DNA from 2 places in the Anoxybacillus sp. FSL W8-0104 genome. Region 2 is predicted to be linked to the other one. Evidence: predicted binding sites of a transcription regulator. Region 2 holds the regulator's gene; the other holds the start of a gene.
The links. Region 2 encodes LexA, which represses DNA repair genes until DNA is damaged. Its sites were predicted from a motif close to CGAACATATGTTCG; they were not measured.

Region 1: uvrB (excinuclease ABC subunit UvrB) is a predicted target of LexA. The motif match lies at 3,948-3,961, and genes of this name have one in related genera.

Annotation. Positions count from the first base shown of each region.
Region 1 is NZ_JBBOQU010000001.1:2,467,744-2,479,521, forward strand. Features, by position in the region: gene uvrA (excinuclease ABC subunit UvrA) at 1-1,905, opposite strand, end outside; gene uvrB (excinuclease ABC subunit UvrB) at 1,909-3,882, opposite strand; gene NST18_RS13205 (CsbA family protein) at 3,990-4,214, opposite strand; gene NST18_RS13210 (PDZ domain-containing protein) at 4,216-5,382, opposite strand; gene NST18_RS13215 (MerR family transcriptional regulator) at 5,561-5,986, shown strand; gene NST18_RS13220 (S41 family peptidase) at 6,027-7,463, opposite strand; gene NST18_RS13225 (murein hydrolase activator EnvC family protein) at 7,638-8,903, opposite strand; gene ftsX (permease-like cell division protein FtsX) at 8,923-9,816, opposite strand; gene ftsE (cell division ATP-binding protein FtsE) at 9,806-10,492, opposite strand; gene cccB (cytochrome c551) at 10,654-10,980, opposite strand; gene NST18_RS13245 (YitT family protein) at 11,040-11,778, opposite strand, start outside.
Region 2 is NZ_JBBOQU010000001.1:1,204,012-1,223,633, reverse strand. Features, by position in the region: gene acnA (aconitate hydratase AcnA) at 1-2,561, opposite strand, end outside; gene sspO (small acid-soluble spore protein O) at 2,731-2,880, shown strand; gene NST18_RS06530 (hypothetical protein) at 2,898-3,158, opposite strand; gene NST18_RS06525 (small acid-soluble spore protein P) at 3,262-3,405, shown strand; gene NST18_RS06520 (DUF2621 domain-containing protein) at 3,484-3,924, shown strand; gene NST18_RS06515 (CcdC family protein) at 3,939-4,406, opposite strand; gene NST18_RS06510 (response regulator) at 4,428-4,787, opposite strand; gene NST18_RS06505 (cytochrome c biogenesis CcdA family protein) at 4,814-5,518, opposite strand; gene NST18_RS06500 (YneF family protein) at 5,632-5,844, opposite strand; gene tkt (transketolase) at 5,964-7,967, opposite strand; gene NST18_RS06490 (DUF896 domain-containing protein) at 8,116-8,346, opposite strand; gene NST18_RS06485 (YneB family resolvase-like protein) at 8,353-9,048, opposite strand; gene yneA (cell division suppressor protein YneA) at 9,064-9,366, opposite strand; gene lexA (transcriptional repressor LexA) at 9,513-10,130, shown strand; gene glnA (type I glutamate--ammonia ligase) at 10,175-11,509, opposite strand; gene NST18_RS06465 (MerR family transcriptional regulator) at 11,564-11,968, opposite strand; gene NST18_RS06460 (methionine gamma-lyase family protein) at 12,070-13,338, opposite strand; gene hflX (GTPase HflX) at 13,352-14,599, opposite strand; gene NST18_RS06450 (IS4 family transposase) at 14,845-15,960, opposite strand; gene NST18_RS06445 (trimeric intracellular cation channel family protein) at 16,155-16,763, shown strand; partial or broken gene NST18_RS06440 (steroid 3-ketoacyl-CoA thiolase) at 16,799-17,050, opposite strand; gene spoVK (stage V sporulation protein K) at 17,070-17,999, opposite strand; gene hfq (RNA chaperone Hfq) at 18,116-18,340, opposite strand; gene miaA (tRNA (adenosine(37)-N6)-dimethylallyltransferase MiaA) at 18,376-19,311, opposite strand; gene mutL (DNA mismatch repair endonuclease MutL) at 19,414-19,622, opposite strand, start outside.

The DNA of each region.
Region 1 (11,778 bases), 1.3 Mb from region 2:
CACCGCAACAAACAGCCCGAGAGGAATGCGAACATCGACGTTTTTTAAATTGTTTTCCCTAGCTCCAACGACTTCAAGCCAACGACCGTCTGGCGTTCTTCGTTCAATCGGGAGCGGAATAAACTTTTTCCCTGATAAATATTGACCGGTTAATGAATGTGGATCATTCATCACTTGTTCAGGTGTACCTGCAGCGACAACTTCTCCTCCGTGCGCCCCTGCTCCCGGTCCGATGTCAATTAAATAATCTGCCGCAAGCATCGTATCTTCATCGTGCTCGACGACAATGAGCGTATTTCCTAAATCACGCATGTTTTGCAATGTCGCAATTAACCGATCGTTATCACGCTGATGAAGTCCGATTGACGGTTCGTCTAATACGTATAATACACCGGTTAACCGCGATCCGATTTGCGTCGCTAATCGAATACGTTGCGCTTCTCCACCTGACAATGTCCCTGCCGCGCGGTTTAACGTTAAATAATCGAGCCCAACATTTTTTAAAAAGCCGAGACGCTCAACAATTTCACGCAAAATTAAATGAGCGATTTTTTGTTCTTTTTCCGTCAATTGAAGCGTTTCAAAAAACGTCAGCGCTTCATTGACCGACATCGCCGTCACTTCCCCGATATGTTTGCCGCCAACGAAAACCGCTAAACTTTCTTTTTTCAAACGGTTGCCATCGCACGCCGGACACGGTTGTTCGGTCATATATTTTTCCATTTGTTCACGCACATAATCCGATGTCGTTTCGCGATAACGGCGTTCGACGTTGCGCACGACACCTTCAAACTCCACATACGTTTCGCGCACATGGCCGAAGTCGTTTTCATAGCGAAAATATATTTTCTCACCGTTCGATCCATACAATAAAAGATCGAGCTGTTGTTTTGGCAACTGTTTCACAGGCACGTCCATATCAATGCCGTAATGACGACATACCGTTTCTAACAGCTGCGGATAATATTGCGAGCTTTGTGGTTCCCATGGCGCGAGCGCGTGTTCACGAAGCGTCAGTTCTTTATTTGGAATGACTAAATCGAGATCGACTTCCAACTTTGCCCCTAACCCGTCGCACGATGGACACGCACCGTACGGGCTGTTAAACGAAAATAAACGCGGCTCTAGTTCACCGATTGAAAAACCGCAGTGTGGACAAGCGTGATGTTCACTAAATAACAACTCTTCTTGTCCGATGACATCGACGAGCACTTTACCGTCCGCAAGCTTCAACGCCGCTTCAAGCGAATCAGCCAGGCGCGACTGAATACCTTCTTTCATGATGATGCGGTCGATGACCACTTCGATCGAATGCTTTTTATTTTTTTCAAGTACGATGTCTTCAGATACATCGCGCAATTCCCCGTCGATGCGCACGCGTACATATCCTTGCTTTTTTATTTCTTCTAACGTTTTGACGTGCGTCCCTTTCCTTCCCGAAACGATCGGAGCTAAAATTTGCATTTTCGTCCGCTCTGGATATTGCATCAGGCGGTCAACCATTTGTTCAATTGTTTGCGACGTAATTTCGATGCCGTGCGTTGGACAAACAGGGCGACCGATGCGTGCAAACAATAAGCGCAAGTAATCGTAAATTTCTGTGACTGTTCCAACTGTTGATCGTGGGTTGCGGCTTGTCGTTTTTTGATCGATTGAAATGGCGGGTGACAGCCCTTCAATCGAATCGACATCAGGCTTATCCATTTGCCCTAAAAATTGCCGGGCGTATGCCGACAACGATTCGACATATCGCCGCTGCCCTTCCGCGTAAATGGTGTCAAATGCAAGCGATGATTTTCCCGAGCCCGATAAGCCGGTAAGCACAACGAGCTTGTTGCGCGGAATGACGACATCAATATTTTTTAAATTGTGCGCTCGTGCACCTTTGACGACGATATGATCCATTCGTTACACCTCCGCTTTCAATTCTAAAATGAGATCGCGCAGTTCGGCAGCACGTTCAAAATGAAGAGCTTTGGCTGCTTCTTTCATTTCTTGTTCGAGTTTGGCAATAAGCGCAAGGCGCTCTTCTTTTGATAAATGACGGACATCTTTCGTTTCATACGCTTCTTTTTCTTCCGCGGCAAATGTCGCACGAATGACATCTGGAATGTCTTTTTGAATCGTTTTTGGCACGATGCCATGCTCACGGTTATACGCTTCTTGAATCGCACGTCGCCGCTTCGTTTCATTGATCGCAATTTCCATTGATTTCGTGATCGTATCGGCATACATAATGACATGCCCATTCGCGTTGCGCGCCGCTCGTCCAATCGTTTGGATGAGTGAGCGCTCAGAACGTAAAAACCCTTCTTTATCGGCATCTAAAATCGCTACAAGCGACACTTCTGGGATATCAAGCCCTTCTCGCAATAAGTTAATGCCGACGAGCACATCATATTTGCCTAATCGTAAATCGCGAATAATTTCAATTCGTTCTAGCGTCTTAATTTCCGAATGCAAATACGCCACTTGAATGCCGATATCTTTTAAATAATCGGTTAAATCTTCCGCCATTTTTTTCGTCAACGTCGTCACAAGCGTGCGTTCTTTGCGAGCGATGCGCTTTTGAATTTCATCGACTAAATCGTCAATTTGCCCTGCGATCGGTCGCACATCAATCGTCGGGTCTAACAATCCTGTCGGACGAATAATTTGTTCAACGACTTCTGGACAATGTTCAAGCTCATACGGACCTGGTGTCGCAGATACGTAAATCACTTGATTCACTTTTTGTTCAAATTCTTCAAACGTCAATGGCCGGTTATCGAGCGCCGATGGCAAACGGAAGCCGTGTTCAACAAGCACTTCTTTTCGCGCTTTATCACCGTTATACATGCCGCGAATTTGCGGCAATGTCACATGCGATTCGTCAATCACAATTAAAAAGTCGTCAGGAAAATAATCTAACAACGTATAAGGCGTTGAGCCTGGTGGACGCAACGTCAAATGACGCGAATAGTTTTCGATGCCCGAACAAAATCCCATTTCCTTCATCATTTCAATATCGTAGCGCGTCCGTTGTTCTAATCGCTGCGCTTCAAGCAATTTTCCTTGTTCACGCAGCTCGCGAAGCCGCTCTTCTAATTCCTTTTCAATATTTTCAATGGCCAGCTTCATTTTTTCTTCACGTGTGACGAAGTGGGATGCTGGGAAAATCGCCACATGTTCTCGCTCTGCCATCACATGTCCTGTGAGTGCATCCACTTCGCGAATGCGCTCAATTTCATCACCAAAAAACTCAATGCGAATACAATGCTCATCGCGTGAGGCAGGGAAAATTTCGACGACATCTCCGCGCACCCGAAACGTTCCGCGACGAAAATCAATATCGTTTCGTTCATATTGAATGTCGACAAGTCGGCGCAACAAATGATCGCGCTCGATTTCCATGCCGACGCGAAGCGAAACGACAAGTTCGCGATATTCTTCTGGAGAACCTAAACCATAAATACACGAAACGCTTGCAATAATAATGACGTCGCGTCGTTCAAATAGCGCAGACGTTGCGGAATGGCGCAATTTATCAATTTCGTCATTAATGCTTGCATCTTTTTCAATATACGTATCTGTTTGCGGAACGTACGCTTCCGGCTGATAATAATCGTAATAGCTGACAAAATATTCGACCGCGTTATGCGGAAAAAATTGTTTAAACTCGCTATACAATTGCCCTGCTAACGTTTTATTATGCGCAATGACTAACGTCGGTTTATTCACTTGTTGAATGACGTTTGAAATCGTAAACGTTTTTCCTGTTCCTGTTGCTCCAAGCAACGTTTGATGTTTTTTTCCTTGTTGAATCCCTTCGACAAGCTTCGCGATCGCTTTCGGCTGATCGCCCTGCGGCTTATAAGCGGATACTAATTGAAATGTGTCCACAATCGTCCCTCCACTTCATTTCTATTTTCATTGTACCATATGACGAAACCGAAAAGCGAAAAATACGAACAAATATTCTATGAAAAAACCTGCCCATTTGGACAGGTTTACGACTGTTTTTGCTTTTCTACCATTCGTTTCGCATATAAAAATCCGACGATGAGCGACGCTATATCAGCAACAATTTCATACAATTGATCGGTATATCCTTTCACATACGATGCTACGAGCAACGCGACAGTAAGCAGTGTACCGACATAATGGTTATACGTCACCCGCGTAAATAAAATAACTAGCAACGCCGGTACAATTAACGCTAACAAAAACCACATACTATCCCTCATCTCTTACGAATAACAGCCCGAGTTCGTGATGTTCCCCTTCAAATAAAGCCGATTGCGCAAAGCGAACTTCCCCGCTCTCGTTTAATACTTCTAGCTTACAAAATGCACGATTATGTTGCAATGCTGCGTAAAATTCATCTTCCGTCACGACCGGTATACCGTTTACCTTCACAATTACTTCTCCGACCGAAAGCGCCATTTTATGTGCTGGCGTATCCGGCAACACGCCTAAAATAACAAGCCCATTCGTTCGTTTTGTAAAATACGGAGGGCGCTTTTGTTCATACAACTTTGCTGATAAAGCAATCCACTCTCTCCATAAAATAGCCACAACAGCACTAACGATCGCAAGCGGCTTCAACCAGTAGCTGCCGATAGCCAATAAGCTAACAACCGATGCTAGCCAGCCGATACGCTTCGCTGTCCATTTCACTAAATAAATAGGCATTCCTGTTTGCACGCGTTGGGAAAACCCAAGTAAAAACGGCACGAGAACGAGCGAATACGTCTCACCGCCTGAAATGATCGGCCACCACGCTCCAAACGGCGTCACTCCCTCTCCTGGCACAGGAATAATAAAAGGTACGAGCCAAAGACGTTGCATCATTTGTTCACCGATGACAAGTCCCCGCTTGCTCGTTACAAGCCGCGGCGAGCTAAGCTCTGCTCCTTCACGGTAAACGAGCCACATTTCGACAAACAAAAGCAATCCGATTAAAAGCGCGATGGCAGTCACATTTGTTTCCGTCATATGCGGGAAAAAGCGCGCAAAAAATGGCTGTGCCCACTCCATTTGCGCAAAAAAACTAACGGTAAATATAACGATACTACCTACATATGCAGGCGATAACAGCCGAAGCTGCATAAAAAAACTGCATACGATCGTCACAATCGTCCAAAAAACGAGCGTATCATTCGGAATGACAAGTCCAACGCCAACGGTTACAATTGAAAAAACAATGGCAAGCCAACTGCGTGAGCGAATGAGTGCACGCAGCTCACGAGAAGAACGATAGACGCGCGTATGAAAATCCCGTCTTTCGCGTTGCACACGACGCCAGCCAATAAACCATGCAAATATGATTGCATAATATAACAACGGTTGTAACCAAAACGTTCCGAGCGCTTTTAACCACACAAATCCCCATGCTTCCATTTCCATCAACTCCATTTTTTCGGGTGGTCTATTTTGTATTGTAACAAATTTCAAGCATTTATTGTTGACGAAAATTCACTTTCTTTGCCGAATAAGCACTAGTTTTGTCAACATGCAAGGAGTTTCATAAAAAATGTCTAACTTTTTTCAACATATCATTCGGAAGGAGCGTGGGACAATGGAACTAAAGACGAGCGCGGTCGCGAAACGACTTGGGGTATCGACAAAAACGGTGCAACGGTGGGTAAAAAAGTATAACATTCCATGCAAAAAAAACGAGACAGGACATTATGTGTTTACGAACGAAGCGGTCGAACAACTAGAAAAATATAAGTTTCTCGGCATAGAGGAAGAAGAGAAGGAACATGTCGATTGGGAAGAGGTAGAACAACGTCTCAATGAACTCGAACGAAAAATTGACCAAAAAGCAGATGACGTTGTCTCGTTTCAACTATTGCAACATCGGCGAGAAATAGAAGACATGCTCCAATACATCCAACGGCTCGAGCAACGAATTGTTGACCTCGAACATCAACAACAAACGAAACTTGTTCATGAGCAACCAAAACAAACACGACGTGGCATTATTAGCCTCTTTTTATAATAGTTTCCCCCTGCCTTCAACATGGGCAGGGGGATATGTTTTATTTCGCAATGAGTTGCAATGCCCGTTTTAATTGCTCGTCGTATCGTTCGTCGCGAACGGCTTCCATCACTTTTGTTTGCAACATATTCGCTGTTTGTTTATCAATTTTTCCTGTCACTTGTAAGCCGTTTGCTTTTTGGAACGATTGAACGGCTTGCTCCGTTTGTTTGCTGAAGTAGCCATCTTCGCGACCCGGGTCAAAACCGAGACCTTTTAACATTTGTTGTGCGCTTTTCACTTGTTCGTTGTTCATGTCATATGCCAACGGCTTATCGATTTGAAGCGGATGAGCATAGAAAAAGTCAGGCTGTTTTACTTTCACATCTGGTTCAATGCCTTTTTGATGAATCCAATTTCCGTTCGGTGTTAGCCATTTATATAACGTTAATTTAATATGGCTACCGTCATCCATCGGCAACGCTTGTTGTACCGTCCCTTTTCCGAACGTTTTTTCACCGACAAGCGGATAGCCACCCGCTTCTTTTAACGCTGCGGCTAAAATTTCTGATGCCGAGGCGCTTCCGTTATCAATAAGCACAACAATTGGATAATCTTTTTTCTTCGTTATATTGGAGAAGAAACGTTGTTTATCACCATCACGTTCTTCAATTTGCATGTACGGTTTATCTTTCGGAACAAGATCTTTTAAAATATCTTCCACGCTTTGTAAATACCCTCCCGGATTGCCGCGCACGTCGATGATTAGTCCCGCGATTCCTTTTTTCTCGAAATCAGCTAACTTCTTTTTGAAATCTTCAGCTGTTTTTTCTGCAAATGATGTAATTTCAATGTAGCCAATTTGTTTGCCATTTACTTCTTTCATTGATGCATATACGGTTTCAATCGGAATTTCGTCACGAACGACTTCAATCGTTAAAACGCCGCTAACTCCCGGACGAATGACTTCTAAACGAGCGATCGTTCCTTTTTTTCCGCGAATTTTTAGTACCGCTTCATATAAGTCAAGTCCTTCTAAACTTTCGCCGTTCACTTTAATAATTTGATCGTTTGGACGAAGCCCAGCTTTTTCTGCAGGCGACCCTTTAAATGGGGCAACGATCGTCACTTTGCCGTCGACCATGCTCACTTCCGCTCCAATTCCTTCGAAAGAAGAATCAAGCGACTCGTTAAACCGCTCCGCTGTTTCTTTATCCATATAAACGGAGTATGGATCTTTTAACGTCGCAATCATTCCTTGAATCGCACCGTCAATGAGCTGCTTTTCATCTACGTTTTGAACGTATTTTTGTTTAATCATGCTGTATGCTTGTTCAATTTTTTGTAGTTCTTCGTTCGATGGCTTCTCCGTTGTTGTTGGGATGTTGATCGTCATCGTTGACGTATCGGAAGAAAGCGACTGCATCCCGACATACGTCACCCCAGATCCGAACAACATCGATAAAGCCATGAGTGCTGCGATTGTTTTTTTATTCATGTTTTGCCTCCTCACCCTTCGATACATGAAAGGCATCACACCGTGTGCGATGCCTGTTTGTTTTCATTATATGAATAGCTTGTACTGTTCATAACTGATGAAGATGTATTTATTTTACACCGAGCGTACCGTTTTCTCAACCAATACGCAAAAGCACAGCAGGCAAGCTGTGCTTTAAAACGGAACGTATTGCATTGGATTTACCGCATTCGATTTTGATGCATTCCAAGGCCCACGATGCAACTCAAAATGCAAGTGTGCACCAAACGAACGACCTGTGTTGCCCATATAGCCGATCATTTGACCTTTGCTGACGTTTTGTCCTTCACCAACAAGGCGGGACTCAAGATGGGCATATACTGTCGTGTACACTTGCCCATCAATATAATGCATGATAAAAATGACGTTTCCGTAACTCGGGGAATAGTATGAGCGGTAAACATACCCGTCAGCAGCTGCCACGACAGGAACGCTAGCACCACGCTTACCAATGTCTGCACCGTAGTGGAATTCACCCCAACGCGGGCCAAATGTCGATGTAATTGGACCGTTCGCTGGACGCATAAACGCCCCGTCAGATACAGGAGGCAAACTGCCACCGCTCTCTGATGACGATCCGCGGCTTGATAATGCTCGTTTCCGCGCTTCTTCCTGTTCTTTTTGGCGACGAATCATTTCTTGCAATTGGTTTTTCATCGCCGCTTCTTGTTTTTCAAGCAACTCTTTTTCTTCTTCTAAAGCGAGCTGTTTTTCTTCCTCATGTTTTTGCTCTTCTTTTAACTGTGCCATTAATTTTTCTTTCGCTGCAATTTGTTCGTTTAACGTTTGTTTTAACTTTTGTAGCTCATTTAGCTGCTCTTGCAAGCGAACTAAGTTATCGTTTAGTTCTTCCTCTTTCGCTTCCTTTAGCGCTTTATCTGCTTCTTGCTCTCTAATCATTTGACGGTCTGCCTCAAAAATGGTCGCAACAGCGCTCATTCGATCAATAAAATCGCTAAAACTTTTCGCACCAAGCAACACGTCTAAATAGCTGACAACTCCTCCGCTTTCTTGCAGCGAACGCGCCCGCTCTTTCAACAACTCATTGCGCTGCTCAATGCGCGCTGTGACTTCCTCGATTTCTTTGCGAAGCGCAACAATTTGTTGTTTCGTTTCTTCAATGTTTTGCTGTTTTGTACGAATATTGGCGCTTGTTTCTTCTACCGCTAAATCTAGCTTTTTAATTTCTGCATCTAATTGCTCTTGTTCTGCTTTCAATCGCTCAATTTCTTGTTGCGACTGTTCAATTTTATTTTCAATCGTTGACTGCTTTTGTTGTACATTTTTTATTTCTTCTTTTTTCTGTTGAATATCGCGCTTCGTCACCGCATGCGCAGGCGCAGCTACACTCGAAACAAGCAACATCACAGCGACAACAATCGTTCCCCATCTTTTTCGCACCGTAAACCCCTCTCTCTTTCTATACTTTTAAAAATCGTCTGACGGACATCATGCTTCCCCATATGCCGATACATGCACCTAATAAGACGAGCACAGCCGCCACTTGCCATGCAAACGGATAAAATGGGAGAAGTTGAAAAAATGTATCTTTTAATCTCGGGTACAATAAATCAAATATGTACGAATAGGCGGACAGGACGATGGCAATTGGCACAATCGAACCTAATACACCGAGCCATAGCCCTTCAAGGAAAAACGGCCAGCGAATAAATCCGTTAGTCGCCCCTACTAATCTCATAATCTCAATTTCACGACGACGGGCAAAAATTGTAATTTTAATCGTATTTGAGATGAGAAACATCGCCGTAAATAATAATCCGACAATGAGCGCCAATCCGACGTTGCGAATCGTCGTCGTTGCCGCAAATAGCTTTTCAATTTGTCCTTTCCCGTATTTGACTTTGCTGACAGAAGGCAAAGTTTCAATTTGTTTTGCGATTTTTTCTGTATCAAGCGGATTTTTTGCTTTCACAATAAATACATCGCTTAACGGGTTGTCTTGTTCAAATAGACGGAACGATTGACCATCTTCTCCAAAGCTTTCAATCAATTTTTGTAGCTCTTCATCTTTAGATGAATACGCCACTTTTTCCACGCCAGAAAGAGCTTCAAGCTTGGCTCGAAGCGCATCTTTGTCTGCGTCTGTTGCACTTAAATCAACATGCACACGAATTTCAACATCGCGCTCAATTTGCTTCGTTATATGTTGAATATTGAGCATAATGACGAGAAACACGCCGACAAGCAAAAGCGTCACCGTAACAGCACTAATGGACGCAAACGTCATCCAACCGTTTCGTCCGAGACTTTTAAAACTTTCACGAAAATGACGACGAAGGGTGTTAAGCCTCATAACCGTATTCCCCCTTCACTTCGTCGCGCACAATTTTCCCGCGTTCAATCGCAATGACGCGCTTGCGAATCGTATTGACGATTTCACGGTTATGTGTTGCCATGACAATCGTCGTTCCACGATCGTTAATTCGCTCGAAGATGTCCATAATTTCCCAAGATGTATCTGGATCTAAATTTCCCGTCGGTTCATCAGCAATAACAATTGCTGGGTTGTTGACGATTGAACGAGCGATCGACACCCGCTGTTGCTCTCCTCCAGACAATTCATCAGGGTAAAAGCGCGCTTTATGTTTTAGTCGCACTAAGTCAAGCACTTCCATGACGCGCTTGCGAATGTTTTTTGGCGATTCCTCAATAACTTCCAAAGCAAACGCGACGTTTTCATACACCGTTAACTTTGGAAGAAGCTTGAAGTCTTGGAAGACGATCCCGATATTTCGGCGAAGCAAAGGGACTTTGCTATTTTTTATATTCGCTAAGTTCACGCCGTTAATCATAATTTTGCCGCTTGTCGGATTCTCTTCGCGATACATCATTTTAATAAACGTCGATTTCCCAGCACCGCTCGGACCGACGACATATACAAATTCACCTTGCTTAATGCGAACGGAAATGCCGTTTAATGCGATCACTCCGTTCGGGTATGTTTTATATACATCTTGCATCTCAATCATAAGCAACCACCTAAGTATTCGATGTTTTTCTACATATTCCTGCAAAATTCTCGCCTTGTTCATTATATCATCATTTCCGACAAAAAGGGGGGCGAATTTTATTTACAGTTATATTTCAAGAGTGTTACAAATGAAAAGAGGATGCACAAAATCGCATCCTCTTACTTTTTCGCAGCTAACCATTCCGCTACTTTATCTACATCGTCGCCTTTGAGTAAGCCACCGGGCATGCCCCCGCGACCATTTGCGATAATATCTTTAATTTCATCTTGCGAATATTTTCCGCCTACTTTATCAAGCGCTGGACCGACGCCGCCTTCTAAGTTTTGTCCATGGCAGCTTGCACACGTTTTTTTGTAAACGGCTTCCGCTGCTGAAGCGGTATCCCCTCCGCCGTTTGCTGGTTTTTCGCTTGTGCTATCCCCCCCACCACAGGCTGCTAACACAATCGCTGTACCAGCGAATAAACTAAGTAGCTTTTTCTTCATACGTATATCCCCCTTGTAAACATTTTCATACATTTCTATTATATCGTATCATTTTTACGTTAGGCACGTTTAAATCCTTCCCCAAGCACTTCTGCTGCATCCATAACGACGACAAATGCAGACGGATCAATGGTTTTCACTAATTGTTTCAATTTTGTGAACTCACTTTGTGCCACAACGCACATGAGCATCGTGCGCTCTTTTTCTGTATATCCGCCGTATGCATGTAGTTTTGTCACACCGCGGTCAATTTTATGCAAAATCGCTTCTCGCACTTGTTCTTCTTTCGTTGTAATAATCATCGCCATTTTTGAATTGCCGAAACCAACTTGAACAAAGTCAATTGTTTTACTCGTCACAAATAACGCAATTAATGCATATAGCGCCCGTTCTAAATCAAACACAAACGCCGCTGTTAAAACAATTAAGCCATCAATTAAAATGACGCACGTCCCTAACGATAACCCTGTATATTTATGAATAATTTGAGCAGCTAAATCGGTTCCCCCTGTCGATGCGCGACCACGAAAAACAATGCCTAATCCTACGCCGACGCCAATGCCGCCAAATAATGCCCCAAGCAACGGATCATGCGTTGCTGGTGCCACATCATGTGTCAAATAAACGATAAACGGTAAAAAGGCAGTACCAACTAATGTTTTGACACCAAACTGCTTTCCGAGCAATAGCACACCTGCGATAAATAATGGAATGTTAAGCGCCCATTGTACGTACGCTGGCTGCCAACCGAGCGTCGCATGTAAAATCGTACTGATGCCGCTTACCCCACCTGATGCG
Region 2 (19,622 bases):
CGCGGTTTGACGTTTTCATCAATATGCACTTCAAATACTTCTTTACCTGTCAATCCAAGCGTCTCAGCATTTTCCCCTTCTTTGAATTGGAGTGGTAACACACCCATAAGTACAAGGTTTGAACGATGGATACGTTCAAAGCTTTCCGCAATAACCGTTTTGATACCGAGCAAGTATGTTCCTTTTGCCGCCCAGTCGCGTGAGCTTCCCATTCCGTAATCTTTTCCAGCAATAACAACAAGCCCTGTACCATCTTGTTTATATTTCATGCAAGCATCGTAAATCGACATGACTTCGCCTGTTGGCCAATATGTTGTATAGCCACCCTCTGTACCTGGCGCGATTTGGTTGCGAATACGGATGTTTGCAAACGTACCGCGCATCATTACTTCGTGGTTACCACGTCGAGAACCGTACGAGTTAAAGTCTTTCGGATCAACACCTTTAGAAATTAAATATTGTCCTGCTGGCGTGTTTACCCCGATCGATCCAGCTGGCGAAATATGGTCTGTTGTAACAGAGTCGCCAAACTTTCCAACCACTCTCAAACCAACAAGTGGTTTTACTTCTTCCACTTCTGGCGATAATCCTTCAAAGAATGGCGGATTTTGAATATATGTTGAGTTTTCATCCCATTGATAAAGCGGCTCGTCCGTCGTTTCAATCGCGTTCCATCGCGCGTTATCGTCGAATACTCGCTCGTATTCTTTACGGAACAATTCTGGTGTCACCGTCTTTTTCACAACTTCTTTCACTTCTTCTGTAGATGGCCAAATGTCGTTAAAGTACACATCATTGCCGTTTTGATCTTTACCGATCGGATCATTTAACAAATCGATGTCGACTGTTCCGGCAAGAGCGTATGCCACGACAAGCGGCGGTGATGCTAAATAGTTGCCTTTGACGAGCGGATGAATACGCCCTTCAAAGTTTCGGTTACCAGACAATACGCTCGTGACAAGCAAATCGTTTTCGGCAATCGCTTTTTCAAGCTCCGGAGCAAGCGGACCAGAGTTACCGATACATGTCGTACAACCGTAACCGACAATATTAAAGCCAATTTGCTCTAAGTAAGGGAGAAGACCTGAATCTTTTAAATATCCTGTGACGACTTTCGAACCAGGTGCAAGTGATGTTTTTACGTATTTTGGTACTTTCAATCCTTTTTCCACCGCTTTTTTCGCCACTAAGCCTGCACCGATTAACACGTATGGGTTAGACGTGTTTGTACAGCTTGTAATCGCTGCAATCGCAATCGCACCTGTTTTCATTTTTACTTCTTCGCCGTTTAACGTGACTGTGATTTCTTTATCAAAATCTGCTTCAGTCAAGCCAAAGCCTTGATTTCCTTGCGGGGAAACTACGGCTTGACGGAACGATTCTTTCATTTTTGAAAGCGGAATTAAATCTTGTGGACGCTTTGGTCCAGAAAGATTTGGTTCAATTTCTGATAAGTCAATTTCAACGACATCTGTAAATACAGGTTCTTGTGCATCTGGAGTATAGAACAAACCGTTTGCTTTACAATATGCTTCAACGACTTGAACATGTTGCTCGTCACGACCTGTTAAACGCAAGTAATCAAGCGCCTCTGCGTCAACAGGGAAGAAGCCACACGTTGCACCATACTCAGGCGCCATGTTGGCCACAGTTGCACGGTCGGCTAATGGCAGCGTCGCAACACCTGGGCCGAAAAACTCAACAAATTTACCGACAACACCTTTTTTCCGAAGCACTTGTGTAACTTTTAACGCAAGGTCTGTTGCCGTTGTACCGTTTGGTAATTTTCCTGTTAAACGCACACCGATTACTTCTGGTACTGGGAAGTAGGACGGTTGTCCAAGCATGCCTGCTTCCGCCTCGATACCACCAACACCCCAACCGAGTACGCCAATACCGTTAATCATTGTTGTGTGGGAGTCTGTGCCAACAAGCGTATCTGGGAACGCCTCATACTCACCATTTTCCCCTTCAACAACATGCACCACATTCGCTAAATACTCTAAGTTGACTTGATGCACAATACCTGTTGCTGGAGGAACAACACGATAATTGCTAAACGCTTTTTGTGCCCACTTTAAAAACTTATAGCGCTCTGCATTGCGTTCAAATTCTAAATTCATGTTATACTCGAGCGCATCTTCTGTCCCTGCTTTATCCACTTGGACAGAGTGGTCAATCACAAGATCAACAGGAATTTCGGGGTTGATTTCATACGGATCTCCGCCGATGTCGGCCATTGCTTTTCGCATAGAAGCTAAGTCAACAACAGCAGGGACACCTGTAAAGTCTTGCAAGATGACGCGAGATGGTTTAAACGGAACGTCTACATCTTTTAGTTCGCTCGTTCCCCATTTCGCTAAATTTTCAACATGCTCTTTCGTAATGACACGTCCATCAACTTGACGAAGTACTGATTCAAGAAGCACTTTAATAGAATACGGAAGACGCGATACATTTCCGATTCCTGCTTCTTCAAGCGCTTGTAAACGATAATAATGATATTTTTTCCCGTTCACCTCAAACGTATCACGCGCTTGAAATACATCATTTTTCACCATTATGTATTACCCCCTTCTAACAAATCATCTTCTCCCACACCCACAAAATTCCTACGCTTTTATCTTAATACAATGCTCTCCATAAGTAAATAATAATTGTTTATAAGTTTCAGATAAATGCATATTTTTTTGCTCTATTTCCAACAATAGTTGTAGGAGGTGAAAAAAGATGGTAAAAAGAAAAGCAAATCATGTCATTCCTGGCATGAACGATGCGAGCGCACAAGGAAAAGGTGCTGGCTACAATGAGGAGCTCTCCAACGAGCCACTCACCGAAGCTCAAAAACAAAATAATAAAAAACGAAAGAAAAATCAATAATCCCGCTTGAAGCGGGATTATTCATACATGTTCACTTCTTCGACAATCGCTTGCAAATCATGACGAAATTGTTCAAGCTGTTTGCGTTGTTTTTCCGAGGCTACTTCAAGCGCGTTATTAATTTGTTCAAACGCCTCGTTTACTTCTTGCTTTAGATGATGCAACTGACTTCCATAGTCTGCGTCACTTTTCACCAGATGATCATACCATTCTTTTGCCTCCATTGTTCCTTGTTGTGCAGCTTCAAACGCCTGTTGCTTATTTTTATGATAAGGCATCGCTTTCACTCCCCTCTTTTTATTATTATCGTGCCTATTGACGGGTGAAATATGCATAAATACAGTTTATCATGCCATCATATGAAAGAAAGGAGTGTGTCGCGTGAACAAAAATACAAGCAAAGACATGCGTAAAAATGCCCCAAAAGGAGATAACCCAGGACAACCAGAACCGCTTAGTGGTTCAAAAAAAGTAAAAAATCAAAATCATACCCGTCAAAAGCATAACTCAAGTCACGATATGTAAAAGAGCTGACGCAACTGTCAGCTCTTTTACTTGATTCTACCATTGTTTTTTTACATAATAAACGTTGAGGTGGAATATATGCTAACAGGTTGGTTTTTATGGTTTATTTTATTTTGGGTCGTTTTTCTTCTTGTTACGATGTCGATCGGTGGCTTCTTCATGTTTCGGAAATTTTTAAAGCGGCTGCCAAAAGAGGATGGAAAGTCGGAATTGGATTGGCAACAATATTACATTGAACAAACACGGCATCTATGGTCTGAAAAAGAAAAAGCATTACTCGAAGATTTAGTTCGCCCTGTTCCTGAGCTATTTCGTGATGTTGCTCGACAAAAAATCGCTGGTAAAATTGGAGAATTGGCTTTACAAGAACAGGCGGATCGAATTACAGAAGATTTAGTTGTTCGTGGTTATATTCTCGCTACACCAAAACGCGATCATAAATTTTTAATTAAAGCGCTAAGAGAAAAACAAATTGATTTTACAAAATACGAACATTTACTACTAACAAAAAAAAGCTAATCGCCTGTTGCTGATTAGCTTTTTTCTTTTATTTCGCGTTGGAGGCGACGATATGATGCATACATCGCCACTCGCCACGGAACAATCATCGAGAAGGCTAAAATCCAAAACATTCCCGCAAGTTCTCCGTACTCAATGGTGCGGCTTAAATATGTCTTTAAAGCGAGACGCAATACAATTAAGCCAACAAAAATAAAAGCGAACGCTTTTGAACGTTGTAAATAAATTTTGTTGCCTCGAACTTCAAACGAAGATGTTTTAATTAACAAAATAGAAAAAAGCGCTCCAACAAAAACTGCTTCTACACATTCTAACATCGTTACTCGAAACATTGGATGAAGAAACATAAGGGCGCCTGTGCTCATAAAAATAGGGGGTAATATAATTTTTTTGGCGTTTGTCGGTTTTTCTGCTGCTTTCATGCGAATAAAGAAAACAAGTCCAGCCATAAACACCGCAAATACCGAACTAAAAATAGCCAAAATCAATCTTCCTTTCTCATCTTACTGTAACACACGTTGAATAGCCTCCATGACGCGACTTTCATCAAATGGTTTTTCGATAAAATCTAGCGCCCCTGCTTCAATAGCTTCAACAACCATTTTTTGTTGCCCCATCGCGGAACACATAATAATCTTCGCATGAGGATCATGACGTTTAATTTCCCTCACAGCTTCAAGACCACTCATCACTGGCATTGTAATATCGAGTGTCACCACGTCTGGCTTTAACTCTATATATAATTCAACAGCTTCCCTTCCGTTTTCTGCTTCCCCAACCACTTCATGATTCGCTTTTTTCAAAATATTTGCTAACGTCATACGCATAAATTTTGCATCATCGACAATTAAAATTCCTGCCATTTCCTTTCCCTCCACACCATAAGAAACTAGAAACCTGTAAAGCCACCAAATATGTTTGTCATATAAATCGTAATTTTCGTCATCCAATCAAAAAACAGTACAACCCCCATGCCTATCATGACATATCCGCCGACTTTCATTAGCTTAACATGATGTTTCCGAATCCAACCCATTTTCCCAATAAAAAACGATAAAAGCAAAAAAGGCAAAGCAAAACCGAGTGAATACGCCGTCATATACACTACACCTAAACTTGGGTTTGTCGCTGCTAGAGCAATCACGGATACTAAAATCGGACCTGTACACGGCGTCCAACCGGCAGCAAACGCCATGCCAATAAGAAAAGATCCGATGTAACCTGATGGACGTTGTTGAAAGGATAAACGACGATCCGTCATTAAAAAGGTCGGCTTAAAGATGCCGATAATAACAAATCCGAAAAACACCATCAGTATTGCACCAATTTGCCGAATAAGATCTTGGTACGTATGAAAAAAACGTCCAAGAATCGATGTGCCGAAACCGATCGCAATAAAGATAAAAGAAAAACCGAGCAAAAAAAATAACGTATGTAACAAACTTCTTTTTTGTAACAATGCATAATCAGACTTTAAATCACTAACTGAAACTCCCGTAATATATGATAAAAAGGCTGGGTAAAGCGGCAAACAGCAAGGAGAAATAAACGACAACACACCTGCCCCAAACGCAACAAACAGTTGAATGTCCATATGATTGGCACTCCATTCTTTCTTCATTTAGCTATATTTTATCAAAAAAATACAAATACGGGCAACAGCTTCTTTCCATGCTAAAAAAGACACTCGTTGTGAGTGCCTTACCTTTATTTCAACTGATTGTTCATCGCTTTCATCATTTGGTTGATCTTTTTTTGCGATGGCGTCATTCCCATTTGCATCATCATCATTCGAATCATTTGTTCATTAATCGGTGGATTTTTCTTTAAGTAGTTCATCATTGTTTTACGCGCGATAAAAAATCCGAGCGCAACGCCAGCAGCAAGCGCTACAATGCCTACTAAAATCATTTCCCACATATTTTTTCCTCCTTCATGTTGTCTACACTACACTATACTAAACAATAACGGTTTGTACAATATGTTCAGTAAAAAATCTTTATGCGATAATAAAACGGGGAGCTCATCTCCCCGTTTTATTATTTGTTTAACAACGCTTTGACTCGGGCAACAACGTTTTCCACTGTAAATCCGTATTCTTGCATAATTTTTTCTCCAGGGGCAGAAGCTCCAAAGCGATCAATGGCTAAAATATCGCCTTCATCGCCTGTATAACGCTCCCAACCAAGAGATGAGCCCATTTCAATCGCAAGACGTTTTTTCACACGTTTTGGAATGACGCTTTCTTTATACTCAGCTGGCTGAGCCTCAAAACGGTCCCATGAAGGCATGCTCACAACAGAAACATGAATTCCTTCATTCGCTAACGCTTTTTGTGCCTCTACTGCTAGGCTAACTTCTGAACCAGATGCTAGCAACAGGGCTTGTACTTCTCCTTGAGCTTCAGAAACAACATACGCTCCTCTTTTCACTCCTTCATACGCACGCTCTGCTGTTGTCGCTAGCGTAGGAAGGTTTTGACGTGTCAACACAAGCGCTGTCGGACGATCCGTAGATTCTACCGCTAACCGCCATGCAGCTGCTGTTTCGTTCGCATCTGCCGGACGAATGACGCATACATTTGGCATCGCTCTTAATGAAGCGAGTTGTTCAATTGGCTCATGCGTTGGACCATCCTCACCAACAGCAATGCTATCGTGCGTAAATACATATGTGACAGGCAATCCCATAAGTGCAGCAAGTCGAATCGCTGGACGTAAATAATCTGAAAAGACGAAGAACGTACCACCGTACACTTTTACACCGCCATGGAGCGCCATACCATTTAACGCTGCGCCCATCGCAAATTCACGTACACCAAACCAAATGTTACGACCTTCATAACTTCCAGGTAAGAAGTCTCCTGCTCCTTTAATCAACGTTTTATTTGAACCTGCTAAGTCTGCGGATCCACCTAAAAATTGTGGCACAACTTTTGCGATAGCATTCAATACTTCTCCAGAAGAAGCACGTGTTGCTAGACTCTTCCCTTCAGCATATACAGGCAACGCTTTTTCCCAACCTTCAGGAAGTTTACCTTCAATCGCCATTTTTAGCTGTTTCGCTAAATCTGGATATGCTTTTTCATATTCAGCAAATAAAGCATTCCACTCAGCTTCTTTTTTCTCTCCGGCTTCTTTAACTACTTTTTCAAAATGAGCATATACTTCATCTGGAACGTAAAAATCTTCTTCAAACGTCCATTTATATGCTTCTTTTGTTAACTTAATTTCATCTTTACCTAGCGGAGCGCCATGTACATCAGCTGTTCCCGCTTTGTTTGGTGAACCGTAACCGATTATTGTTTTTACTTCAATTAACGTCGGGCGCTCCAAATCTTTTTGAGCTTCAGCAATCGCTTGAGCAATTTCTTCAATGTTATTTCCATCTTCGACACGAATATATTGCCATCCATACGCTTTGAAACGTTGCTCAACGCTTTCTGAAAACGAAAGATGTAATTCGCCATCTAGCGAAATATCATTTGAATCATAAAGAACGATGAGGCGGCCAAGTTTTAAGTGACCAGCTAACGAAGCAGCTTCAGCAGAAACTCCTTCCATTAAATCACCGTCGCCGCAAATCGCATATGTAAAATGGTTAATAATTTCGAAATTGTCTTTGTTGTATGTAGCTGCTAAATGACGCTCTGCCATCGCCATTCCAACAGCCATCGCAATCCCTTGCCCAAGCGGTCCAGTCGTTGCTTCGACACCTGGTGTATGACCGTATTCGGGATGCCCCGGTGTTTTACTTCCCCATTGGCGAAACTGCTTAATGTCTTCCATCGTAACATCGTAGCCACTTAAATGAAGCAAGCTATACAATAACATCGAACCGTGTCCTGCCGATAATACAAAGCGGTCACGATTAAACCATTTTGGGTTGCGCGGATTATGGTTCATAAACTTTGTCCATAGCGTATACGCCATCGGTGCAGCTCCCATCGGCATTCCTGGGTGACCTGAATTTGCTTTTTCAATGGCATCGATCGACAATGTGCGAATTGCCGCAATCGACAATTGTTCGATAGAGTGTGTCATCATCTTCATCCTTTCATTTGCAAACATTCTCATCTTTTATGATATAGAAAAGTACATGAAATGTACAACAATTCACAACACTTTTTTTTGACAAACTGATAAAAAAAGAGAGAACATCTATACTTGTATGCTCTCCATGATAGGCGTATTAATGCAGGCGTTTTTTCTTACTATCCTTTAATTTTGTTGGTGTGACATCATTGCCATTTGGATCAATCACTTTTACAGCATGCAACGTTTCAATCATCGACTCGCGAAACGCTGCAATATACTCAGCGCGGAGCTGCAGCTGCTCTTGCTTCTCTTCCGCTGTCAGCCCTTCTAGTTTTGCTTTTTTAGCTAATGCATTAATTCGTGCAATTTTTTCAGAAGATAACATTCAACCTCATTCCTTTGTATTGATTTTTTTGCTCGTATCATCATACAAAAACTTTTCTTTGTTGACAAGTTGTTCGTATTCTTTGTATCGCCGATGAACAGTCGCTTTAGATACATCATAACCAAATGAACGAAGCGTAGCCGCAATTTCTGTAAACGTTAAGCCATTTTGGCGTAAACGAACAATATCTTCAATCGGCACATCTTTCCGATCGCGTCCAGCGTGTCCACCAATGTTGCGCAAATTGTTTTCTGGACGATATCCGTTTTGGACAGCTCGTTGCATACCGCGTTTAATTTTTAAGTTATGTATCTTTCTTTGGTATTCTTCAACAATACTAATAATCTCTAACACCATCGAGTCTGCTTCTGATAATTGAAGCTCCCCGCGATGACTTACCGTATACACGCGAATCCCTTCCTTTTGTAAACAACGAAGAAGAGCAATTTTTGCATTTCCTCGTCCAAGTCTTGTTTCATCTTGAACGAGAACGACGTCGATGCGATGTTGTTTCATCGTATCAAGCAACTCCATAATTCCTTCGCGTTCAATGTCGTAACCACTTGCCTGTTCTTCAATGATCTTGATCACATTCATTTCGTATTCCTTAGCAAGTTGCTGAAGCTCTTCTTTTTGTCTTTGCAGCGATGTTTCTTGTGCCTCTTTTGTCGTACTTACACGACAATAAATAATCGCGTTCATCCGTCATCCCTTTCTTTATGGTTTATTAGCAACGAGCTGATTTTCGCTATTTGATTTTAACACAGGTATGACAATTTTCTCACCAACGATCAATTGATCGTCTGAACGTTTATTTACTTTCATTACCCATTCAATGAATTGTTGCCGTGACAATTGATGTTCATGTTTATATTGCTCTGCAAGCCCCCATAGTGTATCGCCAGCTGATACCGTAATCTCCACATATTTTTCTTTATCAACAGATTGTGTGACATGCACAAATGCCCATACAAACAAAAAGCTAAATAAGATCATTATTATATAATGTATTTTGCTCATCAAACCTACCCCCAAGAACATTTGTTTGTATTTATGATAACGCGAACTTTTGTTCGTGTCAACTATTTCTCGAACTTATGTTTGTATCCATGTACGAATATATGTTATAATGTGGACAAAGATTGAAAAGGAAGAGGTGTATAAAGATGGCGAAATTATCAAAACGACAACAACAAATTTTGGACTTTATTAAACAAGAAGTGCGCACGAAAGGGTATCCACCATCTGTGAGGGAAATTGGCGAGGCAGTTGGTTTAGCTTCAAGTTCTACCGTTCACGGACATTTAGCTCGTTTAGAAAACAAAGGGTTCATTAGACGTGATCCAACAAAACCTCGTGCCATTGAGATTTTGGACGAACATGAATCCATCCCGAGAACAAATGTCATCAATGTCCCAATCGTCGGAAAAGTCACAGCCGGACAACCAATTACTGCAATTGAAAATATTGAAGAATACTTCCCCCTCCCAGAACGGTTCGTCTCACCAGATGATCAAGTATTTATGTTGCAAATTGTCGGAGAAAGCATGATTGAAGCCGGTATTTTAGACGGAGACTACGTAATCGTCCGTCAACAACAAACAGCAAATAATGGGGATATCGTTGTAGCGATGACGGAAGATCATGAAGCGACAGTAAAACGGTTTTTTAAAGAAAAAGATCATATCCGTTTGCAACCTGAGAACTCTTCAATGGAGCCGATCATTGTCCAAAACGCTACAATTTTAGGAAAAGTCATCGGCGTATATCGATCTATCCATTAAGAAAAAGAAACGGAAAAAAGCTAACGGAAAAACCGTTAGCTTTTTTAGTAAAGGCTCATATATTGTTCACGTTCCCATGGATGCACAGCCGTGCGAAACATATCCCATTCAATTTCTTTCGCTTCGACAAAGTGTTCGAATAAATGTTTACCAAGCGCATTAACAATTACTTCATCCGATTTTAAGTTTTGGAGCGCTTCTGCTAATGTCGCAGGTAAGTCAACAATACCTTCTTCTAAACGCTCCTCTTTTGTCATCACATAAATGTTGCGGTCAACTGGCGCAGGAGGCGTCAACTTGTTTTTAATTCCATCTAGTCCGGCCGCCAATAATACAGCCATCGCTAAGTATGGATTAGCTGCTGGGTCTACGCTACGCACTTCAATGCGTGTGCTCATGCCGCGTGACGCCGGGATACGAATAAGCGGGCTACGGTTGCGTGCCGACCACGCCACATAACAAGGTGCCTCATAGCCTGGAACAAGACGTTTGTAAGAGTTTACCGTTGGGTTTGTTACCGCTGTAAAGTTTGGCGCGTGTTTTAACACACCTGCAATAAACTGTAATGCTGTTTCACTTAGTTGTAGCTGACCGTTCGGATCAAAAAAGGCATTTTCACCATTTTTAAAGAGCGACAAGTTACAATGCATACCAGATCCGTTTACACCAAAAAGTGGTTTTGGCATAAATGTCGCGTGCAAACCGTGTTTACGTGCAACAGTCTTGACGACAAGCTTAAATGTTTGAATGTCATCACACGCTTTTACCGCATTTGCATACTTGAAGTCAATTTCATGTTGCCCTGGCGCAACTTCATGGTGAGACGCTTCAATTTCGAATCCCATCTCTTCTAATTCTAATACAATATCCCGTCGGCAGTTTTCTCCTAAATCGGTTGGTGCTAAGTCAAAGTAGCCGCCATTATCGTTTAACTCTAATGTAGGCTCTCCTTTTTCATCTAACTTAAACAAGAAGAACTCTGGCTCTGGCCCTAGGTTGAACTCTGTAAATCCGAGCTCCTTCATTTCTTTTAGTACACGTTTTAAGTTGTAACGCGGACATCCCTCAAACGGTGTACCATCCGGATTATAAATGTCACAAATAAAGCGTGCCACTTTTCCTTTTTCAGCTGTCCATGGGAAAATAACGAATGTATCTAAATCTGGGTACAAGTACATATCTGATTCTTCGATGCGAACAAATCCTTCGATCGATGATCCGTCAAACATCATTTTATTATCGAGCGCTTTTTGTAGCTGGCTCACTGGAATTTCTACGTTTTTAATCGTGCCGAGAATGTCAGTGAACTGCAAGCGAATATACTTTACATTCTCTTCCTTTACAATACGAAAAATGTCTTCTTTTGTGTACTTAGTCATACATATTCCTCCCCCAAAATGAAAAGATCATTTATGTTAAAAAACATAAATTTTTTAATGAAAAAAACGAGCGATATCGCCTTGACGAAGTGAAGCGCGATTAAAGCGACCTGCTTGCATCAGCTCGGCACGCAAAAGTTTGCGCAACTCCGCTTCCGACAAACCTTGCTTCATGACTTTCGGCGCAACAGGTGGCGTTGCTTCAGCGTGTTGTTGCTGACGTGAAGCAAAAATTTGTTTAATTCCCGCCAAATTAACCCCTTGCTCGATTAGATCTTTAATTTCAAGCAACCGATCCACGTCATTAAACGAGAACAACCGCCGATTACCTTCTGTCCGTGCAGGTGAAATAAGACCGTGTTCTTCATAATAACGGATTTGACGTGCTGATAAATCTGTTAACTGCATAACGATACCGATAGGAAATAACGGCATGGAGCGACGAATTTGACTATTCATGTCGACCCCTCCTTACGTAATACGTACTTTTATTTTATTCTATGTTACTCTATATGTCAATGATACGTTATATTTTATTACATATTTTTTTCTGAGAGATTTTATAATTGAATCAATTGTTTTTCGAGCAATCGATCAATCGCCATGCAAACAGCGATTTTGACATGTGAGTACGTTAGTCCCCCTTGGACGTATGCAACATATGGAGGCCGAATCGGGCCATCGGCTGATAGCTCGATGCTTGCCCCTTGTACAAACGTCCCCGCCGCCATAATGACATCATCCTCATAACCCGGCATGTAATTCGGATATGGAGTAAAATGCGAATTGACAGGAGAGGCGAATTGAATGGCTTGACAAAACGCAATCATTTGTTCTGCATCGTCAAATTGCACGGACTGAATCAAGTCCGTACGCTTCGCATCCCACGTCGGATACGTGTTCATTCCGATTCGTTCAAGCATAGCTGCAGTAAAGACCGCGCCTTTTAACGCTTGTCCAACGATATGGGGGGCCAAGAAAAAGCCTTGATACATTTCTTGCAAACTGTACAAGGAGGCGCCTGCTTCCGCACCAATTCCTGGCGAGGTCATACGATATGCACACATATTGATATATTCTTTTTTACCGACGAGATATCCTCCCGTTTTTGCTAATCCGCCACCTGGATTTTTAATAAGTGAACCCGCCATTAAATCGGCGCCAACATGGCACGGCTCTTGGTTTTCCACAAATTCTCCGTAACAGTTATCAACAAACACAATAACGTCTTGTTTGATTGCTTTGACAAAATCAATCATCTCTTTTATTTCGGCAATAGTAAACGATGGTCGAGGATCGTACCCTTTCGATCGTTGAATACCAATCATCTTTGTCCGTTCGTTGATCGCCTGTTTGACTGCTACAAAATCGACTTTTCCTTCTGGAGTGAGCGGTACGCTCTGATAGCCGATATGGAACTCTTTTAACGAACCGATACCTTTGCCGCGAATGCCGACAATTTCTTCGAGTGTATCGTACGGTTTGCCGGTAATGTACAAAAGTTCATCGCCGGGACGTAAAATACCAAATAAGGCAATCGTAATGGCGTGCGTACCGGAAATGATTTGTGGGCGAACGAGCGCCGCTTCCCCACCGAATACATCCGCATACACTTTTTCAAGCGTATCACGTCCGATGTCATCATAACCATATCCCGTTGATGGAATAAAATGAGCATCGCTCACTTGATGGTGACGAAAACTCTGCAAAACACGATATTGGTTATAGTCGATTCGCTCGTCAATTGCCCGATGAACTGGGGCAATTTGTGCTTCAATTTCTTTGACGAGCGCTTCAATTTTTTCTCCATGAGTTAAATGTTGAAACATAAAACAACCCTTTCTATTTTTGATATGTTTTTAGTTGTGCTAAAAGTGGATGTTCCGACAATATGTAGCCGCTACATTCATACATGCCACTTTGTTCATTGTAATATATGTGCTGCACAATTGTTTCTGCTTTTAGCTGTGCGAGCAGTTTCCCCTCAAATGCAGGAATCGCTACATCGTAACGTTCCATCGCTTCGATCATGTGTGATTCAATAAATCGGCGCAGCTTTTGTACATCTTGTTCACTAAACGCACTTACTAATATATAGTCTGTTTTCGGGCTTGGAACAAAGCTTGGAAGAGTGATATCACGTTTGTTATATACAGTAGCGATTGGAATGGTCGTCGCCTCCAATTCTTCAAGCAAGCGATAGACCGTTTGTTCATGTTGAATATAATCAGGATTCGATGAATCGACAATATGTAAAATCAAATCGGCTTCTTTCACTTCTTCTAACGTCGAACGAAACGCTGCAACGAGCGTTGTCGGCAAGTCTTGAATAAAGCCGACCGTATCCGTCAACAGCGCGGTATAACCGCTTGGCAGCACAAGCTTTCTAGTGAGCGGATCTAACGTAGCGAACAATAAATTTTCTTCCAACGCATCCGCGTTCGTAAGCCGATTAAAAATCGTTGATTTGCCAGCGTTCGTATAGCCGACGAGCGCAATTTGAAACACAGCGTTTTTCTTCCGCCGCTCACGATACCGTCCACGATGTTCGACGACCGCTTTTAGCTGCGCTTTAATTTCATCGATGCGACGACGAATATGACGACGATCAGTTTCTAGTTTCGTTTCCCCCGGTCCCCTCGTTCCAATTCCACCACCTAAACGAGAGAGTTCTACACCTTGCCCACTTAACCGCGGCAAGATGTATTGCAATTGAGCAAGCTCGACTTGCAATTTCCCTTCTTTAGAGCGGGCGCGGCTTGCGAAAATGTCTAAAATAAGCTGCGTCCGGTCAATGACACGCACGTTTAATACCTTTGTTAAGTTGCGGTTTTGGCTTGGTGACAATTCATCATTAAAAATAACAACATCTGGTTCAAACTGTTCAATAAGTCGAACAAGCTCTTCCACTTTCCCTTTGCCGATATATGTCGCCGGATGGATCGTGTCCCGTCTTTGTGTGAGGCTTATGACTACTTCACCATTTGCCGTATGAACGAGCGAGGAAAGCTCTTCCATCGAATACGAAAACCGTTCATCATCAACATGTGGTAACTGACACCCAACAATAATCACTCTTTCTTTTTGCATATTTTCCCTCTTTCCTGTTGAACGTCTGTTCTCATCATAACAAATCTTATGTAAAAGTGCTATGACTGAAAAATGAGCATTGATTTTTTTATATTTTATCATTAGCATTGCATAAATATAGTTAGAATTTTCTGTTAATTATTTTTTGTGAATTTGTGCCAAAAAGACAAAACCTAAAGAAAGGCGGCACTGTCCATTTGGTAAATATATACAGTTAAATCAGAGCGACAACGACAAAAGGGAGATTATGGACTGGCTCGCCCATCAAATTTTCGCAACCAAACATAAGCTGGTTTCCACAGAGCTCTCTTTAACCAACGAGTAATTCGAAGTAGGGATTTCTTACTTTTCATCTCCAATTGAATGAGAACATGTAAGCAATACGTGATAAGGGCTAAGAAAATTTGATTTTGAATAGCTGTTTCACTCATTCCATAAAAGTGCTTAATTTCTACGTGTTGCTTAAGCCATTTGAAAAAGAGTTCAATAGCCCAGCGAGATCGGTAAATACCACTTATCTCTTCTGCTTTTAAATCAAATCGGTTGGTAATTAAACGAAGTAAGTTCCCTTTTGTGTCCATAACTTCTAGTAGACGATAGACATTTTCAGTACGATTTTGTGTGGTACCAATATAGACCATTTTATCGGATAGAACGTGACAATCATCAGGAAGTGAAAATGTATAGACTTCACGAATGACTGCGTTTTTCTTCAGTCTTGAAACGAAGAAATAGCCATCATCTGTCATCCGGTCAAAACGTTCATAGTCCACATAACCGCGGTCAAACACATACATGGCTTCTTTATCATCCACTAGGACTTCGAGTTGATTTCGGTCATGTTCTTTTGCTGTCGTAATCACTGCTTTTTCAGGATAGACGGTGTCTTTATCCATGAAAACGAGCCGTAAGTGTAGCTTTACACCAGCTTTTGTTTTACGGAATTTTGCCCATTTATAATTGGTCAAATTCAACGGGAGTGTACTCGAATCAATGATTTTCAGTGGCATATTCTTTCCGTTTTTATAATGGTACCGTTGAATTTTCCAAACAAGATCCAAGAACAAATTTGCAAGAATTAGTGGGTTGATCTGATTGTTTTTTCGGGATAGCTGAGAGGCACTTATCGATTCAAATCCGAGTGCTTTTTGAAGATCTTCGTCTACAAGTGCATCACTCATTTCCTCTAAGCTCTTAAATTCGAGCAGTTGGGCTACCAATAAAAATTTAATATAGGCTTCTGTTGTCAGCTTTTTTGTGTAATAGTCCTGTTTCAATTCTTTGACTTGTTCGCTAAGTTTTTGAATATTTATGGGTGAAACCCATTTACCAAATGATGAAATTAGTGTATTCTTGTCCATAACAGTTATCCTTTACGATTGGATTTGGACAGGAACCACCTGTACTTCCATTGTAAAGGATTTTTTTGTTTCGAAATCAATAAAAAATTGAACATTCTTAGTATTTTGAATCATCAGATTTAATTACTGCAATGCTAGTGATATTTTATACATAAAATTTTAACGTGATGTTACAGACAGAAAGGAATGCGACGATGACTTGGGAAGTATTAAGTATGATTGGCACCATCGCCTTTGCAATTAGCGGAGCTATTGTTGCTATGGAAGAAGAATACGATGTTTTAGGAGTGTATATTCTCGGGATTGTAACTGCATTCGGCGGCGGTGCTGTACGCAACGTATTAATTGGTGTACCTGTATCGATCCTCTGGCAGCAACAAACTCTTTTTTTGATTGCGTTTATTGCGATGACGATTGTCTATTTGTTTCCGCAAAAAATGCTACCACATTGGCAGCGGTGGGGGAACTTTTTTGATGCCCTCGGTCTTTCAGCGTTCGCTATTCAAGGAGCGCTATATGCTGTTCAAATGAATCGTCCGTTGAGTGCAGTCATCGTCGCTGCTGTATTGACCGGGAGCGGTGGGGGAATGATCCGCGATGTATTGGCCGGAAGAAAACCGCTCGTATTACGGGATGAAATTTATGCTGTGTGGGCCATTGTCGCTGGCATTGCAGTCGGAACCGGAATCGCACATTCTTCAATTAGTTTGTATGTATTGTTTGTTATTGTTGCAACATTGCGCATTTTATCGTATACATATAACTGGAAATTGCCAAATAAGTCGTTGAAGGCAGGAAACTGAAACCGGATGTCTCGATGGAGACATCCGATTTCTTTTTATTCTTCCCACCGTTCGATGATGGTCGCAGTGGACATGCCGTGCCCAATGCAAATCGTTAATAAGCCGTAGCGCCCCTTTCGTCGTTCGAGTTCGTGAACGAGGGATGCCATCAGTTTCACGCCAGTTGCGCCGAGCGGATGGCCTAAAGCGATAGCACCACCGTTAACGTTCACTTTCGAAAGGGGAGCACCGATCTCTTTTTGCCAAGCGAGGACGACAGGCGCAAACGCTTCGTTAATTTCGACAAGGAAGGTTTCCCTCCCCTATTTATTCAACAACTAGGTCACGTTCACGTATAATCATTAATTCTTTTTTATCGTAACGCCCTTCGTGCAACAGACGTACCGCTTGTTTTCGAATTGCTTTTTCAATCAAATTTCGAATGTAACGGCCGTTGCTAAATTTTCTTTGATATCCGTCGGCTAATAGTTGCTCAATATGTTCACGTAGCTTTCGTTCTGCTTCATTAGTAAGCTCGTATTCTCTTATATGAAGCATTTGTTTTGCAATTTGTACAAGTTCCTCTGCTGTATAGTCAGGAAATTCAAGTATTAACGGAAAGCGTGACGGCAATCCTGGATTTAAAGATAAAAAATAGTCCATTTCGGCTGGATATCCTGCTAAAATAACGACTAAGTCATCAGAAAAATCTTCAATTCCTTTTACTAACGTATCAATCGCTTCTTTTCCAAAATCTTTCTCCCCTCCACGCGCAAGGGAGTATGCTTCGTCAATAAATAAAATACCTCCACGTGCTTTCTTAATTAAGTCACGTGTTTTATTGGCGGTATGACCGATATATTCGCCAACTAAATCCGCACGTTCTGCTTCAATAAAATGTCCTTTAGATAACACATTCATTTCTAAAAATAACTTACCAAGAATACGAGCAACTGTCGTTTTCCCAGTCCCGGGATTCCCTTTAAAAATCATGTGAAGAGACTGTTTATTTCCCTTTAATCCATTTGCTTGACGTGCTTTATTAATGTATAACCATGCGTAAATTTCCTTAATTAATTTTTTCACTTCACTTAGTCCAACTAACTCATCTAGTTCCTTCTGAATCTCTTTCAATACTGCGTGTTGATGATAATCAATGCGATTCGGTGTTTCTTCTTTCGGTAAATAATTAACGTTTTTCGCATTAAGCACGATATTAATTTGACTTTTTGTTTGCTTCATCGTCAACTCTGACAAGGCAACGTCACCTCTCCTTCATCGTTGCTTCTTTTATCAATATACGCTACCATCGCCCATTTCGTGACAAATGCCTAACGAAAAAATCGCCCACCGATATAGGTGAGCGATATATCTTACTCAATCTCAATTTTTACGTTTTTTTGTGGTGCAAATGTGGAAATGGCATGTTTATAAATTAATTGTTGTTTTCCATCCACTTCTAACAATACTGTGAAATTGTCAAATCCTTTCACTAACCCACGCAATTGAAATCCATTTAGCAAAAATACAGTAACCGTTGTTTCTTCCTTCCGCAATTGGTTTAAAAACTGATCTTGAATGTTTATCGTGTTTTTCATTGCTTCGTCCTCCTCTTTTTCTCTCTACATTACGTTTACATATTCGACTGAAAGTGAAACTTTCCTTCTATGTAATGCAAAATTTCATTGACTCGTCTTTCAAATATTGTATCATCGGTCATGTCAAACCATTGAACAGGCATTTGATTTCGGAACCATGTGAACTGACGCTTTGCGTAGCGACGAGAGTTTTGTTTCAATTGTTCGATTGCCTCTTTCAGCGTAAGCATTCCGTCAAAATACGCATATAACTCTTTATAGCCGATTGCCTGAATTGCTTGACAGTCACGTAAACCTTGTTTATATAATCGTTTCACTTCTTCAATCAACCCTTGATCAATCATTTGATCTACTCGTTGATTAATACGTGCATATAGCTTCTCTCGTTCCATTGTCAATCCAATAAGTGCTACGTTATATACCAGCTGACGTTTTTGCTCTTTCAGCCATTCTGTCATTGTTTTTCCTGTACAATGATAAATTTCTAACGCACGAATGACACGACGAACGTTATTCGGATGAATGCGTTCTGCACTTAAGGGATCAATTTGTTTCAGTTGTTCATACAACTCATCAGGTGAACAACGTTCAAGTGACTGGCGATACAAGTCGTTAGAAGGGGCGTCTGAAAATTGATAATCGTAAATAACAGATTGGATATATAGCCCTGTACCACCAACGATGATCGGAAGTTTTCCTCGTTTCGTTATATCTTTAATAAGTGAACGGGCAAGCGTCTGAAACTCTGCCACAGAAAAAGATTCATGCGGCTCCTTTATATCTAGTAAATGATGTGAAATACCTTCCGTTTCTTCTTGACGAATTTTAGCTGTTCCAATATCCAATCCTTTATATACTTGCATCGAATCGCCATTAATAATTTCCCCGTTTAAGCGTTTCGCCAATTGTATACTCATTTTCGTTTTCCCTACAGCCGTTGGACCGATTAACACAACGACTTTCTCTCCCATAAAATACCACTACTTTCCATTCTAATTCACATTCATCTATTATAGACAAACAATATGCATTTTATCATTTCATTTTGAAAAAATGTGAAAAAACATCCATTTTCACATGACGCGTTTAAACATTTTTTCTAATTCATACGTAGAAAAATGAATAATAATTGGGCGACCGTGCGGACATGTAAACGGATCGCTCGTTTTTCGCAACGATTCGAGCAACGCAAATATTTCATCGTTACGTAAAAATTGATTCGCTTTAATCGACTGTTTGCAACTCATCATGATGGCAGCTTTTTCTCTTAGTTGCTTCATAT